One region of the Sphingopyxis sp. EU05-FHT14B03 genome, then DNA from elsewhere that is predicted to be linked to it. Evidence: riboswitches for the same ligand, from Rfam matches in the RefSeq annotation. Region 1 holds a riboswitch; the other holds the start of a gene.
What was found. Region 1 has a riboswitch for cobalamin ahead of AC3WS4_RS20610 (TonB-dependent receptor plug domain-containing protein). Riboswitches for the same ligand answer to the same signal wherever they lie in the genome.

Region 1 (7,765 bases):
TTCGAGAAGCCGCACCAATATGCGACCGGTGTGCGCGACGTCTTCGTCAACGGGGCTGCCGTGCTCAAGGACGGCGAGCCGACCGGCGCCACCCCCGGCCGCGCGGTACGCGGCGCGGGGTTCGGGAAATGCCGCTGAGGTTCAGTCGCGAAAGCGGATCGCGGCACCGTCGGCATCGCGGGTGATACGCACCCGCACCTCGTAGAGCGCGCCGAGCAGATCCTCGTTCATCACCTCGGCGACCGACCCCGCCGCGAGCAACGCGCCGTCCTTGATCGCGACGACATCGTCGGCGTGGCGCAGCGCGAGGTCGAGGTCGTGGATCGCCATGATGACGGTGCGCCCGGCATCGGCGCGCGCGCGCAGCCGCCGCGCCGCGTCGAGCGCATGGCGCGGGTCGAGTCCCGCGGTCGGCTCGTCGACGATCAGCAGTTCGGGATCGCCGACGATCGCGCGCGCCAGCATCGCGCGCGCCAGCTCGCCGCCCGACAGGCTGGTCGCCGGGCGGTCGCGCAAGCTGGTGAGATCGCAGGCGGCGAGCGCGTCATCGATCGCGGGGCGCAGCGCGGCGGGCAGATCGCCGAAGCTCGGCAGCACCGGGGTCAACCCGAGCGCGACGACGCGCTCGACGCTGATGGGCCATTCGACCTCGGCGCGCTGCGGCAGGTAAGCGCGGCGCCGCGCGAGCAGCCGCCGCCCGATCGCGGCGAGCGATTGCCCGCCGAGTTCGACGCGTCCGGCATCGGGCGCGCGCAGCCCCGCCGCGACTTCGAGCAACGTGCTCTTGCCCGCGCCATTGGGGCCGATCACGGCGGTCAGCCGGCCCGGCGCGAAGAGGGCATCGATGCCCTGCAGCACGACGCGTTTGTCGCGCTGCACGTTGACCGCGGCGAGGCTCAGCGCGCTCATGCGGTGCGCCTTTGCACATGGAGGACGAGCCACAGAAAGAAGGGCGCGCCGAACAGGCTGATGAACACCCCGAGCGCGAGGATCTTGCCGTCGACGACGAGCAGCCTTGTGCCGACATCGGCGAGGGTCACGAGCAGCGCGCCGACGAGCGCCGCCGGGACCAGCGTCTTGCCCGGCCGGTGCCCGACGAGCGGGCGGACGATATGCGGCGCGATCAACCCGACGAAGCTGATGGCACCGGCCACAGACGTCGCCGCGCCGACCCCCATCGCGGTACCGAGCAGCGCGAGCAGGCGGGTGCGCGCGACATGGATGCCGAGGCTTTCGGCCTGCGCCTCGCCGAGCGCGAGTGCGTCGAGCGCGCGGCCGGTCAGGAGCAACAGCATCGCGCCAACGAGGATGAAAGGCGCTGCAAGCCAGACATGGTCCCAGCTGCGGTCGACGAGCGAGCCCATCAGCCAGACCATGATTTCATAGGCGGCATAAGGGTTGGGCGCGACGTTGAGCGCGACGCTGACCCCGGCGGCGGCGATGCTGCTGACCGCGGCGCCGGCGAGGATCAGCGACAATGTGCCGCCGCGCCGCGACAAGGCGAGCGCGGTGCCCGCGGTGACGAAACCGCCGACGAGCCCGAACAGCGGCGGCGCCATCGCGAAGCTCGCCGCGAAGCCGAAATAGATCGCGATCACCGCGCCGAGCGACGCGCCCGCCGACACCCCGAGCAGGCCGGGTTCGGCGAGCGGGTTGCGCAGCAGCCCCTGCAGCACCGCGCCCGACAGGCCGAGGATCGCACCGACCATCAGCCCGAGGATCAGCCGCGGCAGGCGGATTTCGACGAGGATCAGCGACGCGAGGTCGGTGCGACCCGCGAGCAGCCCGCCGAGCGCCTGTTCGGGGGTCAGCCACACCGTTCCGGCGAGCAGCGAGGCGAATCCCGCGAGCAGCAACAGGACGACCAGCAGCGGGACAAACCAGCGCATCACAGCGCATGAGCCCCGGCAAAGGGAAGCGAGGTGCGGACCCGGCTCGCGGCGCCGCGCAGTTCGGCGCGCAGCCGGATCGCCGCTTCGCTTATCCTGGGGGTGCCGCAGCCATAATAGGCCGGCGAAATCGCCACCGTCCGCGCGCCGTCCCAATAGCGGCGAACGAGCGGATGACGCTCGATATTCTCGCGCATTCCATATTCGGGGCGGACCCCGGCGCCCTTGACGAGCAGGGTCGGCGCGGCGACGAGCAGCACTTCGGTGTCGGGGCGATTATAGCGCGACACCGGCGGCTCGTTGGCGATGTTCACCGCGCCCGCCGCTTCGAGCACCGCGTTATAGAGCGACCCCTTGCTCGCGCTGAAACCACCGCCGTCCCACGCGACGACACGCAGCGGCGGCCCGGGATCGCGAGCCAGTTCGGCAAGCTCGCGGTCCATTTGGGCGATCATCGCCTCGCCGCGCGCGACTTCGCCGACCGCCCGCGCGACCTGCCGGACATTGGCGCGGATCGCATCGAAGCTGGTCGCGTCGTCGACCTCGATCATCGGATAGCCGAGCCGTTTGAGCATCGCCCGCGTCGTCGGTTTCGAAAAACGGTCGGCGACGATCAGATCGGGTTGTTGCTGGACGACCTCTTCGGCAAGGCCGTGATTGATGCCGACTCGCTGCGCCGCCTCGGCCATCAGCGACCCCGACGGATCGCGCGACAGCCAGGTCACCGACGCGATCCGTTCGGGCGGCAGCAGCGCCAGCACCAGTTGGTCGGTGCACTGGTTCGTCGACATGACGCGCAGTGGCTTCGAAGGCGGCGGCCCGGCGTCGGGCGGCGCCACGGCGCTGCCGGTCGAAACCAGCAGCACCGCGGCGGCAAACACAGACGCCAGGCCGACCCCCTGCATCAGATTTTTACGCGGATACCAATGGCGGCTGTGCGACCGTAAGTATTATAGCCTTTGACAACCACATAATCCTCATCGAACAGATTTTCGATCCGGCCATAAACTTCGAGCTGATCGGTGATTGGGAAAGCCGCACGCACGGCGGTCAGCCAGTATCCGTCGAGGCGATTGGCGAAGCTGTTGTTGATATTGTCGAAACTGTCGCCGGTCAGGGCAATCGTTGCACCCAGTTTCAGGCCCCAAGGCGATTTCCAGTCGGCGACGAAACTCGCTTTGTCCCTTGGGCGGCGGGCAAGCTGGTTGCCAAAATTGGCACCCGGGGAGCGGGTGGTAGCATCGACCAGTGCGTAATTCACCCGCACGTCCAGATTGTCGTTGGGCCGGACGATAAGTCCAAGCTCGACGCCCTCTGACTTCACCCGCCCGATATTCTCCGATTGGAATGTCGCGGGATTATAAGCGATGAGGTCGTTGCTTTTGCGATGGAAGTAGGTCGCGGTCGCCGTGATTTTGCGATCGATAAAACTGTGCTCGATTCCGGCGTCAAAGCCTTTGGAGGTTTCCGGTTTCAGATTGATGTTGCCGAATGGCGGCAATGCCTCGCTCAACGTCGGCGCACGAAAACCTTCGGCATAGCTCGCGCGGAATATGGTCTTGCCATCATTGGGCGTATAGGCCGCGTCGGCACCAAAGCTTGTGTGGTCGCCATATTGTGAATGATCTTCGTACCGCACGCCGCCGTTGACCGTCAGGCCGTCAAACGGGTGTACGCCAATCTGTCCGTAAAAGCTGGAATAGTCGCTTTTGAACCTGGTGGGTGTGGTGTCACCGCCCAAGGGATAGAAAGTGCTGGCGAACGTCTCTTCATGGGCGCCGCCGAAAACCAGTGACGCGATGCCGAAGTCAACATTGCCGTCATAGGCAAAACGGTCGACTTTGCCGCGCGCGGTGAAAACATTGTAGTTGAAAGGACCGGTCGCGCCATCCTCGCTGCCTTTGCGGGTCAGGTCGGTACGGCTGTACGACAGGCGCCCCTTCCACTTGCCGTCGAGCAGGTCGTGGTTCAACCCGGCATAGCCGACGAACTGTTCGTTATCGGATTCGGGAATGGAATTTGCCGGGTTGCCCGGAAAGGCAAAGGCGTCGTCATATTCAATCCGGCCCTTGTTGTAATAACCGCGCAGATCGAGCGCGAGGGCAGGCGAGAATTCGACGAGCAACTTTCCGTTGGCGGAGAAGTTCCTGTACCCATCGCGTTCGGTGCCGCCGATGAGCGACGAAATACCGTCGGTGCGATAATAGCCGGCGCCGACGCTGCCGGAGATGATCCCACTCTTGCCCGACACATTGCCAAAGACTTTGGCGGTGTCATGGCTGCCATATTCGGCGAAAGCATTGGCCGACAGCGTGTCCGTGGGTGCGACGGTTTGCACGCTGATGACGCCACCGATCGCCTGGCTGCCCCAGATGACCGAATTGGCACCGCGCAGCACCTCGACCCGGTCGATATTGCCCGTAAGCAATCCACCGAAATCGAACGCGCCATTGGGCGTCGAAGGATCATTGATCCGCACGCCATCGATCAGCACCAGCGTCTGGCTGCTTTCGGCGCCGCGGATAAACACGCTGGTTTGCGATCCGACGGGTCCGCTTTGTGCGACAGCTACGCCTGGCACGAGGTTTAAAGCGTCGCTGATCGACGTCACTTGCGATGTTTCCAGATCGTCGCGCGTGATAACGGAAATGGTGTGGCCCGTTTCGGTGCGGCTCTGTTCGACGCCGCTCGCCGTGACGACAATGGTATCACCGTTCGCCTCGGTCGACGTTTCGTCGGGATTGGACTGCGCGAAGGCGGGCGTCGCCGCCGTCAGCGCGAGGAGGGAAATGAAACCGGTCTTCAACATGGGATAAGCCCCCTTTGCGCCAGAGCGAAGTGGCGGGGGCGTACCGGCGAACCGGTCGGTGCAGGCGAAGGGCGGGCACAAGTCGCTCCGTCACCACGCACCGATGCGGCCCCAGCCGCACAGGTCGTCGCTCAGACGGAGGATTACCGTGCCATGACCATCCCCTGGACCAAGGCAAGAGCGACCGGTGCGCTGGCAGGTCTCCTGGCTCGCGGGTCACAGCTTGATGCACGCCTTCCCAGGTTGCCCCAGTGGCTGGCCCCGACAAGGAGTCCGGACCGGTGCATCGCGCTCACCGCTTACAGTTGCAGGGACAGCCTCGGAGTCGAAAGCCCGAGCCGGGCCTTCTCACCGTGTTCCCGTTTTAAGCCCTTTCGGGCACCGGCGCGATCTTGCGGGGGCCAGGCCCCCGCGGCGCAAGCCCATAGAGCAATGCCGCGCTTTCGCAATCGGCTTTATCGCGGTCGCCGTCGCGGACAGGCGTTCCGCCGCGGCGTGAATGGGGCTTGCGCGCGCGCGGCTTGCCCTTCATGATAGCGCTACCATAACAGAACCTTGGGAGAGGTGAATGAACACAGCGTCGCGAGGCCAGACCAATCTGGCGCTCATTACGGCGATCGTCGCGGTGGCGACGATCGGCGGATTATTGTTCGGATATGACAGCGGGGCGGTCAACGGCACCCAGGACGGGTTGCGGTCGGCGTTCTCCCTGAGCGAGGCGGGGCTCGGTTTCACCGTCGGATCGCTGTTGATCGGCTGCTTTGTCGGCGCCTTTCTTGCCGGCACCCTCGCCGACGCGATCGGGCGCCGCAACGTCATGATCCTGTCGGCGATCCTGTTCCTCATCGGCGCGCTGATCCAGGGCTTTGCCCATGCCCAGCCGCTGTTCGTCGTCGCCCGGATGATGGGCGGCATGGCGGTGGGCGCCGCGAGCGTGCTGTCGCCGGCCTATATCTCCGAGGTCGCCCCCGCCCATATCCGCGGCCGGATGACGACGGTGCAACAGATCATGATCATCACCGGGCTGACCGCCGCCTTCGTCGTCAATTATTTCCTCGCCGCCAGCGCCGGAGCATCGACCGCGCCCTATTGGGCGGGGATCGAGGCGTGGCGCTGGATGTACCTGATGCAGGCGGTGCCGGCGGCGGTCTTTCTCGTCGCGCTGTTCTTCATTCCCGAAAGCCCGCGCTATCTGGTGTCGAAGGGGCGGGTCGAAGAGGCCGGCAAGGTGTTGACCAGCCTGTTCGGCGCCGCCGCCGCCGCGACCAAGGTCGACGAGATCAAGGCGAGTTTCAGCGCCGACCATCGCCCGCGCCTGTCCGACATATTCGATCCGGTGAAGGGCGGGGTGCGGCCGATCGTCTGGGCCGGGCTGTTGCTCGCGGTGTTCCAGCAGCTCGTCGGGATCAACGTGATCTTCTATTATGGCGCGACGCTGTGGCAGCTCGCCGGTTTTACCGAGGACCAGTCGCTGCAGATCAACATCGTGTCGGGGATCGTGTCGATCGCCGCCTGTTTCGGAACGATCCTGCTCGTCGATCGCATCGGCCGCAAGCCGCTGCTGCTGATCGGGTCGGCGGGCATGGCGGTGACGCTGTTCGCGCTCGTCTATGCCTTTGCCAACGGCACGCTCGATGCCGGCGGGAAGCTCCAGCTCTCGTCGTCGCTTGGCACGCTCGCGCTGATCGCGGCCAATCTGTACGTGATCTTCTTCAACCTCAGCTGGGGCCCGATCATGTGGGTGATGCTGGGCGAAATGTTCCCGAACCAGATCCGCGGCTCGGCGCTGGCGGTGTGCGGATTCTTTCAGTGGTTCGCCAACTTCCTCATCTCCTTCACCTTTCCGATCATGGCGGTCGGGCTGGGGCTGGCGGTGAGCTACAGCTTCTATGCGATTTGCGCGGTGATCAGCTTCTTCCTGGTCCAGCGCTTCATCGTCGAGACCAAGGGCAAGGAGCTTGAAGCCATGGAAGGCTGAGCGAGTCCGAGCGACGCCTTCAAAGGGGACCGGGCGACCGGTCCCCTTTTTCATGCGGCGCAATGGTCGCGGATATAGTCGCGGTGGCGCGGCATATGGTCGACCGATGCGGTCACCGCCGCCTTGATCTGGCGCAGCCGGTCGCGCGTCTGCTCGATCGGCATCAGTTCGGCGACGGGATCGTAGCGGCGGGCGCCGAGCCGCTGCCCCTCCATCACCGCGAACCAGCTGGTGTCGTTGAACAATTCCTCATGTTCGCGAAAGGCGCGCCCGCTGCTCTGAAAGACGCGGATCTTTTCGGCGAGCCGGTCGGGGATCGGCATCGTCCGGCAATAGTTCCAGAAGTCCGAATCGTCGCGCGTCGTGACATGGTAATGGAGCACGAGGAAATCGCGAACCAGCTCGCTCTCCTCGACCATCAGGCGATTATAGCGGTCGATGCTCGCGGCTTCGAAGCCGGCATCGGGGAAGTTGGACAGGAGGCGCGCGATACCGGTCTGGATCATCCAGATGCTCGTCGATTCCAGCGGCTCCATGAACCCCGCCGACAGCCCGATCGACACGCAGTTCTTTTCCCAGAAGCGCGCGCGGTGGCCGGTGGTGAATTTCAGGAAGCGAGGATCGGCGAGCGGCTTGCCGCCCAGATTGGCGAGCAACGCCGCCGCCGCCTCGTCGTCGCTGATATAGTCGCTGCAATAGACATGGCCGTTGCCGACACGGTGCTGGAGCGGGATGCGCCACTGCCAGCCCGCCGAGCGCGCGGTCGAGCGCGTATAGGGGGAAAAGTCTTCGCCGAGTTCGCACGGCACCGCGACCGCACGGTTGCACGGCAGAAACGCCGACCAGTCGACATAAGGGACGCCAAGCTCGCGGCCGATGAGCAGCCCGGCAAAGCCCGAGCAGTCGATGAACAATTGCCCACCCACCGTGCGGCCGTCCTGCATCGTCACATTTTCGATATGGCCGCTCTCGCCGTTTCGCGTCACGCCGGTGATTTTGCCCTCGATCCGGGTGACCCCGCTGCCCTCGGCCAGCTCGCGCAGATAGAGGGCGTAAAGCCCGGCATCGAAATGAAAGGCATAGGCGATC
Region 2 (7,765 bases), 480 kb from region 1:
CAGCCGCTCGCCGATCGCGCTTGCCACCGCGCCGCCGACGCCGCGGTCGATTTCGTCGAAGATGATCGTGTCGGCGCCGCCCTCTTCGGCCAGCGCCACCTTCAAGGCGAGGATGAAGCGCGAGAGTTCGCCGCCGCTCGCGATCTTGATCAAGGGCGCGAAGGGTGCGCCGGGGTTGGTCGAGATCAGGAACTCCACGCGGTCCATGCCCTCGGCACCCCAGCGTTCGGCGGGCAGGCGCTCGACCAGCGTCTGGAAGCGCGCGGCATCAAGCTTGAGCGGCACCAGTTCGCCCGCGACCGCCTTGTCGAGCCGCGCCGCCGCCTTGCTCCGCGCGTCGGACAGCGCGGTCGCGGCATGGGTGTAGGCCGCGGCTTTCGCCGCAACCTCGGCCTCCAGCTTCGCGAGGCCCTCGCTGCCGCCCTCGATCGCGTCGAGCCGTGCCGCGAGGTCGCCCGCGAGGGTGGCGAGTTCGTCGGGCTGGACATGATGTTTGCGCGCCATCGCGCGCAGTTCGAACAATCGCGTTTCGGTCTCTTCGAGCCGCGCCGGGTCATATTCGAGCGCGCGCGCCGCCTCGTTCAGCCGTTGCTCGGCCTCGTCGGCCTCGATGATCGCGCGGTCGAGCCCGGCGAGCGCCTCAGCGAGCAAGGGATGATCACCCGCGAGCCGGTCGAGCCGCCGCGCCGCGGCGCGGAGTTGCGCCGGGCCGCTGTCGCTGCCCTCGAACGCCGCCATGATCGCGCCCATGTCGCCGGCGATCCGCTCGCCCTTCTGCATCGCGCCGCGCGCTTCGGCGAGTTCGGCCTCTTCGCCCGGCTGTGGCGCCAATGTCGCGAGTTCGGCGACGCAGTGGGTCAGCCAGTCGCGATCGCGCTCGGCCTCGTCGAGCGCGGCGCGAGCGGCGGCGAGACGCATTTCGGCGCTGCGCCATTCGCCATGCGCCGCAGCGACCGCCGCACTGTCGCAGCGACCATAGGTATCGAGCAGCGCGCGATGCCCCGCCGGCGCCAGCAGGCCGCGATCGTCGTGCTGGCCGTGGATTTCGACCAGATGCGCCCCGACTTCGCGCAGCAGCGCCGCCGAGCAGGGCTGGTCGTTGAGGAAGGCGCGGCTGCCGCCATCGGCGCGCAGCGTGCGGCGGACGAGCAAGGGTTCGCCGGGTTCGATCCCGATATCGTTTGCGGCGAGCAGCGCGGCAAGCGGGGTGCCGGGTGCCGGCGCGGCAAAGCTCGCGGTTACCTGCGCCTTGTCGCTGCCCTGGCGGACCAGCGCGCTGTCGGCGCGCGCGCCAAGCGCCAGTCCGAGCGCGTCGAGCAGGATCGACTTGCCCGCGCCGGTCTCACCGGTGAGCACGCCGAGCCCGGCCGCGAAATCGAGGTCGAGCCGTTCGATCAGGACGATATTGGCGATGGACAGGGCCGTCAGCATGACCCGCCCTTACATCAGAACAAAAAGCGAATCCACGCCCCGCGCGTCACGCGGAAGGCGCATTCTTTTGCATCAGCTGATAGGCGCGCTCATACCATTTGCTGCCCGGATAGTTGGCGCCGAGCACCGCGGCCGACTTCTTCGCCTCCGACGGCACGCCCAGGGCGAGATAGCATTCGGTCAGGCGATAGAGCGCCTCGGGGGTGTGGCTCGTCGACTGAAACTTCTCGGTCACTTCGCGGAAGCGGATCGACGCGGCGAGCCAGTTCGAGCTGCGCTGGTAGAACCGGCCGATTTCCATTTCCTTGCCCGCAAGATGGTCCTGCACCAGATCGACCTTGAGCCGCGCGTCGGCGGCGTAGCGGCTGTCGGGATAGCGCCGGATCACTTCGCCCAAGGCGGCGAGCGCCTGCTGGGTGATTTTCTGGTCGCGGGTGACGTCGCTGATCTGCTCATAATAGCTGAGCCCGATCAGATAATAGGCATAGGGTGCGTCCTTGTTGCCCGGGTGGATCGACAGGAACCGCTGCGAAGCCTCGATCGCCGGCGCATATTCGCGGTCCATATAATAGCTGAACGAGCTCATCAGCTGTGCGCGGCGCGCCCAGGGCGAATAGGGATGCTGGCGCTCGACCTCGTCGAACAGCGCGGCGGCGAGGCCATATTGGTTCCGGTCGAGCCGGTCCTGCGCCGCGCGGTACAGCGTATTGACGTCGCGCGCGACATAACGCGTGTCCTTTTTGACGCCGCTGCCCCCGGCACAAGCGGCCAGCAGGGGGGTGATCACAAGGGCGGCGGCGAGCAGGCGCGTCGAGGCGCGCAGGGTGGGACGCTGAGTCATGGGCGCGGTATAGCCACAGCGCGGATGAACGCAAAATAAATGATGGGGGTGTCGGCGCGGAATTACGGCGCTTTGACCACGCAACCCGCCGGCACGTCCGCGGGTGCCGGAACGCGGCGTGCGGTCTTGATCGTCACCATCGGGTCGAGCATCTGGCCCTGCATCACCCCCTCGCCCGCGGTCGGCGAGACCGGCGCGGCGAAAATCTTCTCCGCGACATCGGCGCCCGCGACGACTTCGCCGAACACCGCGAAGCCCGCGCCGTCGCCGCCGGGCGCATCGGCGTCGAAACCCTTGATGTCGCCGAGCAGCAGGAAGAAGTCGCTGGTCGCGTCGCCGGGGTAGAGCCGCGCCATCGACAGCGCGCCCTTGCAATTGGTGAGTCCGGTCGTCGTCGTCGGTTCGTGCGCGATCGGCGCGAAGTTGGTGCGCGGGTCGCCGCGGTTGCCCGCCTGGACCAGCTGGTTCGCCGGACCCCAGTTGCGCGTCGCACGATAGAATTTGAAACCGTCCATGCGCTTGCCGTCGACATAGCGCAGGAAATTGCCCGAGGTGATCGGCGCGCGCTTGTCCTCGAGCCGCACGACGATCGTGCCGAGGTCGGTGGTAAGTGCGACAAAGGGGCGCGTATCGACCTCGACCAGCGGTGCGGCCGGGCCGGCGATGGGCGGAATCGGCGGCGGCAATTGCGTCGTCTGGGTCGGGACCGTGGCGGGCTGGGCCGCAAGCGCGAGCGCCGGAAGGATCATCGTCAGCATCGCGCCAGCATAAGCGAAAAACCATCACGCTGGCGACCCCCTTCGCAACGGCGGGTGGTGCGCGGATCAACATATAAAGAAATCTTTATATGCGTATTGACAGCTCGCCGGTCGGAGCTATTCTAGGCCGGTCGAGGTTCCCCGCGTCCGGCAGGACATGGGGCTAAGACGGGAAGCCGGTGCGCCTTTCGGGGCAAGGCCGGCGCTGCCCCCGCAACTGTAAGCGGTGAGCGGTGGTCGATACGTGTCACTGGTTCGGCAAGGAACCGGGAAGGCCAGACCCCCGCGTCGATCCGTGAGCCAGGAGACCTGCCTCGTCAGATAACGTCCTCCGGCGGGGTGTCCGGTCTGGTCGCATGCATGGCTGCGCCCGGGCTTGTCCTGCCGGACGCATCGGCCGTTGCTTGTGGTCCGGCCCGTCCCTTGCCCAACGCAAGGTTTGAAGACATGGCCATCTCCGTCGCCACCCTCGGCTTCCCCCGCATCGGCCCGCGCCGCGAACTGAAATTCCTGCTCGAAGGCTATTGGGCGGGCAAGAAGGACGAAGAGGAATTGCGCGAAGGCGCCGCCGCGCTGCGCGCCGCGACCTGGGCGCGCCAGCACGCGCTGGGCGCCGATATCCTGCCCTCGGGCGATTTCTCGCTCTACGACCATGTGCTCGACACCTCGGCGATGGTCGGCGCGATTCCGGCGCGATACCGATGGGACGGCGCTGCGGTCGGGCTCGGCACCTATTTCACGATGGCGCGCGGCACGCAGGGCGGCGCCGGCCATCAAGGCTGCGCCCACAGCCTCGACGCGACCGCGCAGGAAATGACCAAATGGTTCGACACCAACTATCATTATATGGTGCCCGAACTCGAAGCGGGGCAGGTCTTTCGCCTGTCGTCGACACGGCTGGTCGATGAGTTTCTCGAGGCCAAGGCGCTCGGCTATCACACCCGCCCCGTATTGCTCGGGCCGGTCAGCTATCTGATGCTGGCGAAGGGGCGCGGGGTCGAGCCGCTGTCGCTGCTCCCCGCGCTGCTCCCCGTCTATGCCGAAATCCTGACCGCGCTTGCCGATGCCGGCGCCGACTGGGTCCAGGTCGACGAACCCTGCCTCGTCCTCGACCTCGACCATGCCCAGCATGCCGCCTTCGCCGACGCCTATGCGCGGCTGGCGGGCGCCGGGGTCAAGCTGATGCTCACCACCTATTTCGGCGGCCTCGGCGAGAATCTCGGGCTCGTCGCGGGACTGCCGGTCGACGGCCTGCACATCGACCTCGTCCGCGCGCCCGAACAGCTCGGCGCGATCTGCGCCCGCGTGCCGAAGGCGATGCTGCTGTCGCTGGGGGTGATCGACGGACGCAATATCTGGCGCGCCGATCTCGATATGATCTTGGCGCGCATCGCGCCGATCGCCGCGACGCGCGATATCATCGTCGCGCCGTCCTGCTCGCTGCTCCACACGCCCGTGGACCTCGCGCTCGAAAAGCGGCTCGATCCCGAAATCGCGCAATGGCTGGCCTTTGCGGTGCAGAAGATCGGCGAGCTGGCGACGATCGCCAGGGCGCTCAACGAAGGCGAGGACATAGTGGCCGAGGAGCTTGCCGCCGCGCGTGCCGCCGCCGGGACGCGCCGCAGTTCGCCGCGCATCCACGACCCGGCGGTACAGGAACGCATGGCGGCGATCGACGCGGCGATGGTCGAGCGCCGCTCGCCCTTCGCCGACCGCCGCGCGTTGCAGCACGACCGGCTCGCCCTGCCCGCCTTTCCGACGACGACGATCGGCTCCTTTCCCCAGACCCCCGAGGTTCGCAAGGCGCGATCGGCGCATAGCAAGGGCGAGATCGACGATGCCGCCTATGCCCAATATCTGCGCGTCGAAACGCGCGCCGCGATCAAGTGGCAGGAGGAAATCGGGATCGACGTGCTGGTCCATGGCGAATTCGAGCGCAACGACATGGTGCAATATTTCGGCGAGCAGCTGGCGGGATTCGCCTTCACCCAGAGTGGCTGGGTGCAAAGCTATGGCTCGCGCTGCGTGCGGCCGCCGATCCTCTATGGCGATGTGTCGCGCCCGGCGCCGATGACGGTCGAATGGTGGCGGTATGCGCAGGACCAGACCGACCGGCCGATGAAGGGCATGCTGACCGGTCCGGTGACGATCCTGAACTGGTCGTTCGTGCGCGACGACCAGCCGCGCGCGGTGAGTTGCCGCCAGATCGCGCTCGCGATCCGCGACGAGGTGCTCGACCTCGAGCGCGCAGGCGCGGCAGTGATCCAGATCGACGAAGCAGCCCTTCGCGAAGGCCTGCCGCTGCGCCGCGGCGAATGGCAGGCCTATCTCGACTGGGCGGTCGAGGCGTTCCGGCTGTCGGCGTCGGGGGTCGCCGACGACACCCAGATTCACACCCATATGTGCTATTCGGAGTTCAACGACATCATCGCGTCGATCGGCGCGATGGACGCCGACGTCATCTCGATCGAGACCGCGCGCTCGCAGATGGAGCTGCTCGACGTCTTCGCCGACTATGCCTATCCGAACGAGATCGGCCCGGGTGTCTATGACATTCATTCGCCGCGCACCCCCGCCGAGGGCGAGATGACGCAATTGCTGAAACTCGCGAGCCAGCGTCTGCCCGCCGAGCAGATCTGGGTGAACCCCGATTGCGGGCTCAAGACGCGCAAATGGGACGAGGTGCGCCCCGCCCTCATCGCGATGGTCGCCGCGGCGCAGCGGCTGCGCGTCAAGGGGGCCTATGATGCAGCCTGATGGTTCCCCTGCGGTCCGCGTCACCGCGATGCCCGCCAACGCCAATGTCTATGGCGATATCTTCGGCGGCTGGCTGATGGCGCAGATGGATCTCGCCGCCTCCTCGGTCGCGTCGCACCATGCGCGCGGTCGGGCGGTGACGATCGCGGTGGAGGGCATGACCTTCCACCGCCCCGTCTTCATCGGCGACGAGGTGTCGGTCTATGCCCGGCTGCTCAAGGTCGGGCGCACCTCGATGCAGGTCGCGGTCGAAGCCTGGGCGCGCGACCGCCATTCCGACGACGCGAACAAGGTCACCGAGGCCAATTTCGCCTTTGTCGCGATGGGTCCCGACCGGCGACCGCGCGCCGTGGCACCGCTCGGCTGAAGGCCATACCATTCCATATTCAACCAACAGGTTGACAATTGGGATCTGCGAATCATATTTAACCACATGGTTGAACATGATTCGCAGACTCTCGACACGATCTTTCACGCGCTCGGCGACGCGACGCGGCGCGCGATGCTGGGCGAACTCGCCACGGGCGAGCGCTCGGTCGGCGAACTCGCCGAACCCTTCGCCATGTCGCTCGCCGCGGCGTCGAAGCATATCAAGGTGCTCGAAGCCGCAGGGCTGATCTGCCGCGAGGTGCGCGGGCGGACGCATATGTGCAGCCTCGATCCGGCGCCGCTGATGAGTGCCGACCAGTGGCTCGGCATCTATCGCCGCTTCTGGACCAGCCAGCTCGATACTTTGGAAGCGCTGCTGCGCGCCGAAGATGCCGCCCCGCCCCCGCCGAAGAAACCCCTCCCCGGGAAAGAAGGAGACTGACGATGACCGACATGCTTGCCGACGCCCCCTATGGCGTGCTCACCGAACCCGCGACGCTGACGATCGTGCGCGTCCTGCCCGGTCCGATCGAGCGCGTCTGGTCCTATATCATCGATGGCGCGCTGCGCCGCCAATGGCTTGCGGCGGGCGCTATGGAGGAAAAGGTCGGTGCGCCGGTGACGCTGACCTGGCGCAACGACGAGCTGACCGATCCGCCGGGCGAGCGGCCCGAGGGCATGGGCGCCGAGCACAGCATGACGTGCGAGGTGATCGAGATCGACCCGCCGCGCAAGCTGGTCATCAGCTGGGGCAGCACCGGCGGGGTGACCTTCACCCTCTCCGAAAAGGGCGACGAGGTGCTGCTGACGTTGGTCCACAAGCGCGTCGAGGACCCGGCGGTGCTGCTCAACGTCAGCGCCGGCTGGCACGCGCATGTCGACGTGCTGGAGGCAAAGCTGCGCGGCACGGCGGCGAAACCGCATTGGGACAATTGGGCCCAGTTGCGCACCGCTTATGCCGAGCGCTTCGCGCGCTGATCCCCGCCTTCGCGAGATCGGAACGGGGCCGCCGCGTGCGGCCCCTTTTCTTCTGGCTATCCGTGCCGCCGATCCATATCCACAATAGAGCAACGGATAAGGGTCGATGATGAAGCGCAAATGGAAGATCATTTCGGCCGTCGTCGGCGCGCTTGTCGTGGTCGGCGGCGGCGGTTTCGCCTATATGCTCACCCGCGCACCGTCGCCCGCCAAGATCGCCGACGCCGGCGCGACCGGGCAGCGGATCAATGCGAACGGCATCTTCGCCAATTATTATCCCGCCGCCGGGGCGGCTCCGCACCCCGCGATCCTGTTGCTCGGCGGGTCCGAGGGCGGGCTGGGCAAGGACATGCAGGCGGCGGCGTTGCTGCTTCAGGCCCAAGGCTTCAGCACGCTCCAGCTTGCCTATCACAACGCGCCGGGCAAGCCCGCGAAGCTCAAGAATATCCCGCTCGAGGATTTCACGCGCGGTCTCGACTGGCTCAAGAACCAGCCCGGGGTCGATGCGTCGCGGCTGGGTATTATCGGCTATTCGAAGGGTGCCGAGGCGGGACTGCTCGTCGCGGCGCGCACCCCGGGCATCCGCGCCGCGGTGCTCGGCATGCCGTCGAGCGTCGTGTGGGACGGGATG

Region 2: it holds a riboswitch for cobalamin, as region 1 does, so the genes downstream of both, metE (5-methyltetrahydropteroyltriglutamate--homocysteine S-methyltransferase) here and AC3WS4_RS20610 (TonB-dependent receptor plug domain-containing protein) in region 1, are expected to answer to the same signal.

The regions. Positions count from the first base shown of each region.
Region 1 is NZ_JBYTDC010000003.1:835,082-842,846, forward strand. It holds gene AC3WS4_RS20590 (N-acyl-D-amino-acid deacylase family protein) at 1-138, shown strand, start outside; gene AC3WS4_RS20595 (ABC transporter ATP-binding protein) at 142-909, opposite strand; gene AC3WS4_RS20600 (FecCD family ABC transporter permease) at 906-1,889, opposite strand; gene AC3WS4_RS20605 (ABC transporter substrate-binding protein) at 1,889-2,794, opposite strand; gene AC3WS4_RS20610 (TonB-dependent receptor plug domain-containing protein) at 2,794-4,698, opposite strand; cobalamin riboswitch at 4,876-5,094, opposite strand; gene AC3WS4_RS20615 (sugar porter family MFS transporter) at 5,267-6,676, shown strand; gene AC3WS4_RS20620 (tryptophan halogenase family protein) at 6,727-7,765, opposite strand, start outside.
Region 2 is NZ_JBYTDC010000003.1:354,446-362,210, forward strand. It holds gene recN (DNA repair protein RecN) at 1-1,431, opposite strand, end outside; gene AC3WS4_RS18280 (outer membrane protein assembly factor BamD) at 1,478-2,272, opposite strand; gene AC3WS4_RS18285 (peptidylprolyl isomerase) at 2,335-3,030, opposite strand; cobalamin riboswitch at 3,148-3,361, shown strand; gene metE (5-methyltetrahydropteroyltriglutamate--homocysteine S-methyltransferase) at 3,478-5,787, shown strand; gene AC3WS4_RS18295 (acyl-CoA thioesterase) at 5,777-6,154, shown strand; gene AC3WS4_RS18300 (ArsR/SmtB family transcription factor) at 6,221-6,598, shown strand; gene AC3WS4_RS18305 (SRPBCC family protein) at 6,601-7,134, shown strand; gene AC3WS4_RS18310 (acyl-CoA thioester hydrolase/BAAT C-terminal domain-containing protein) at 7,241-7,765, shown strand, end outside.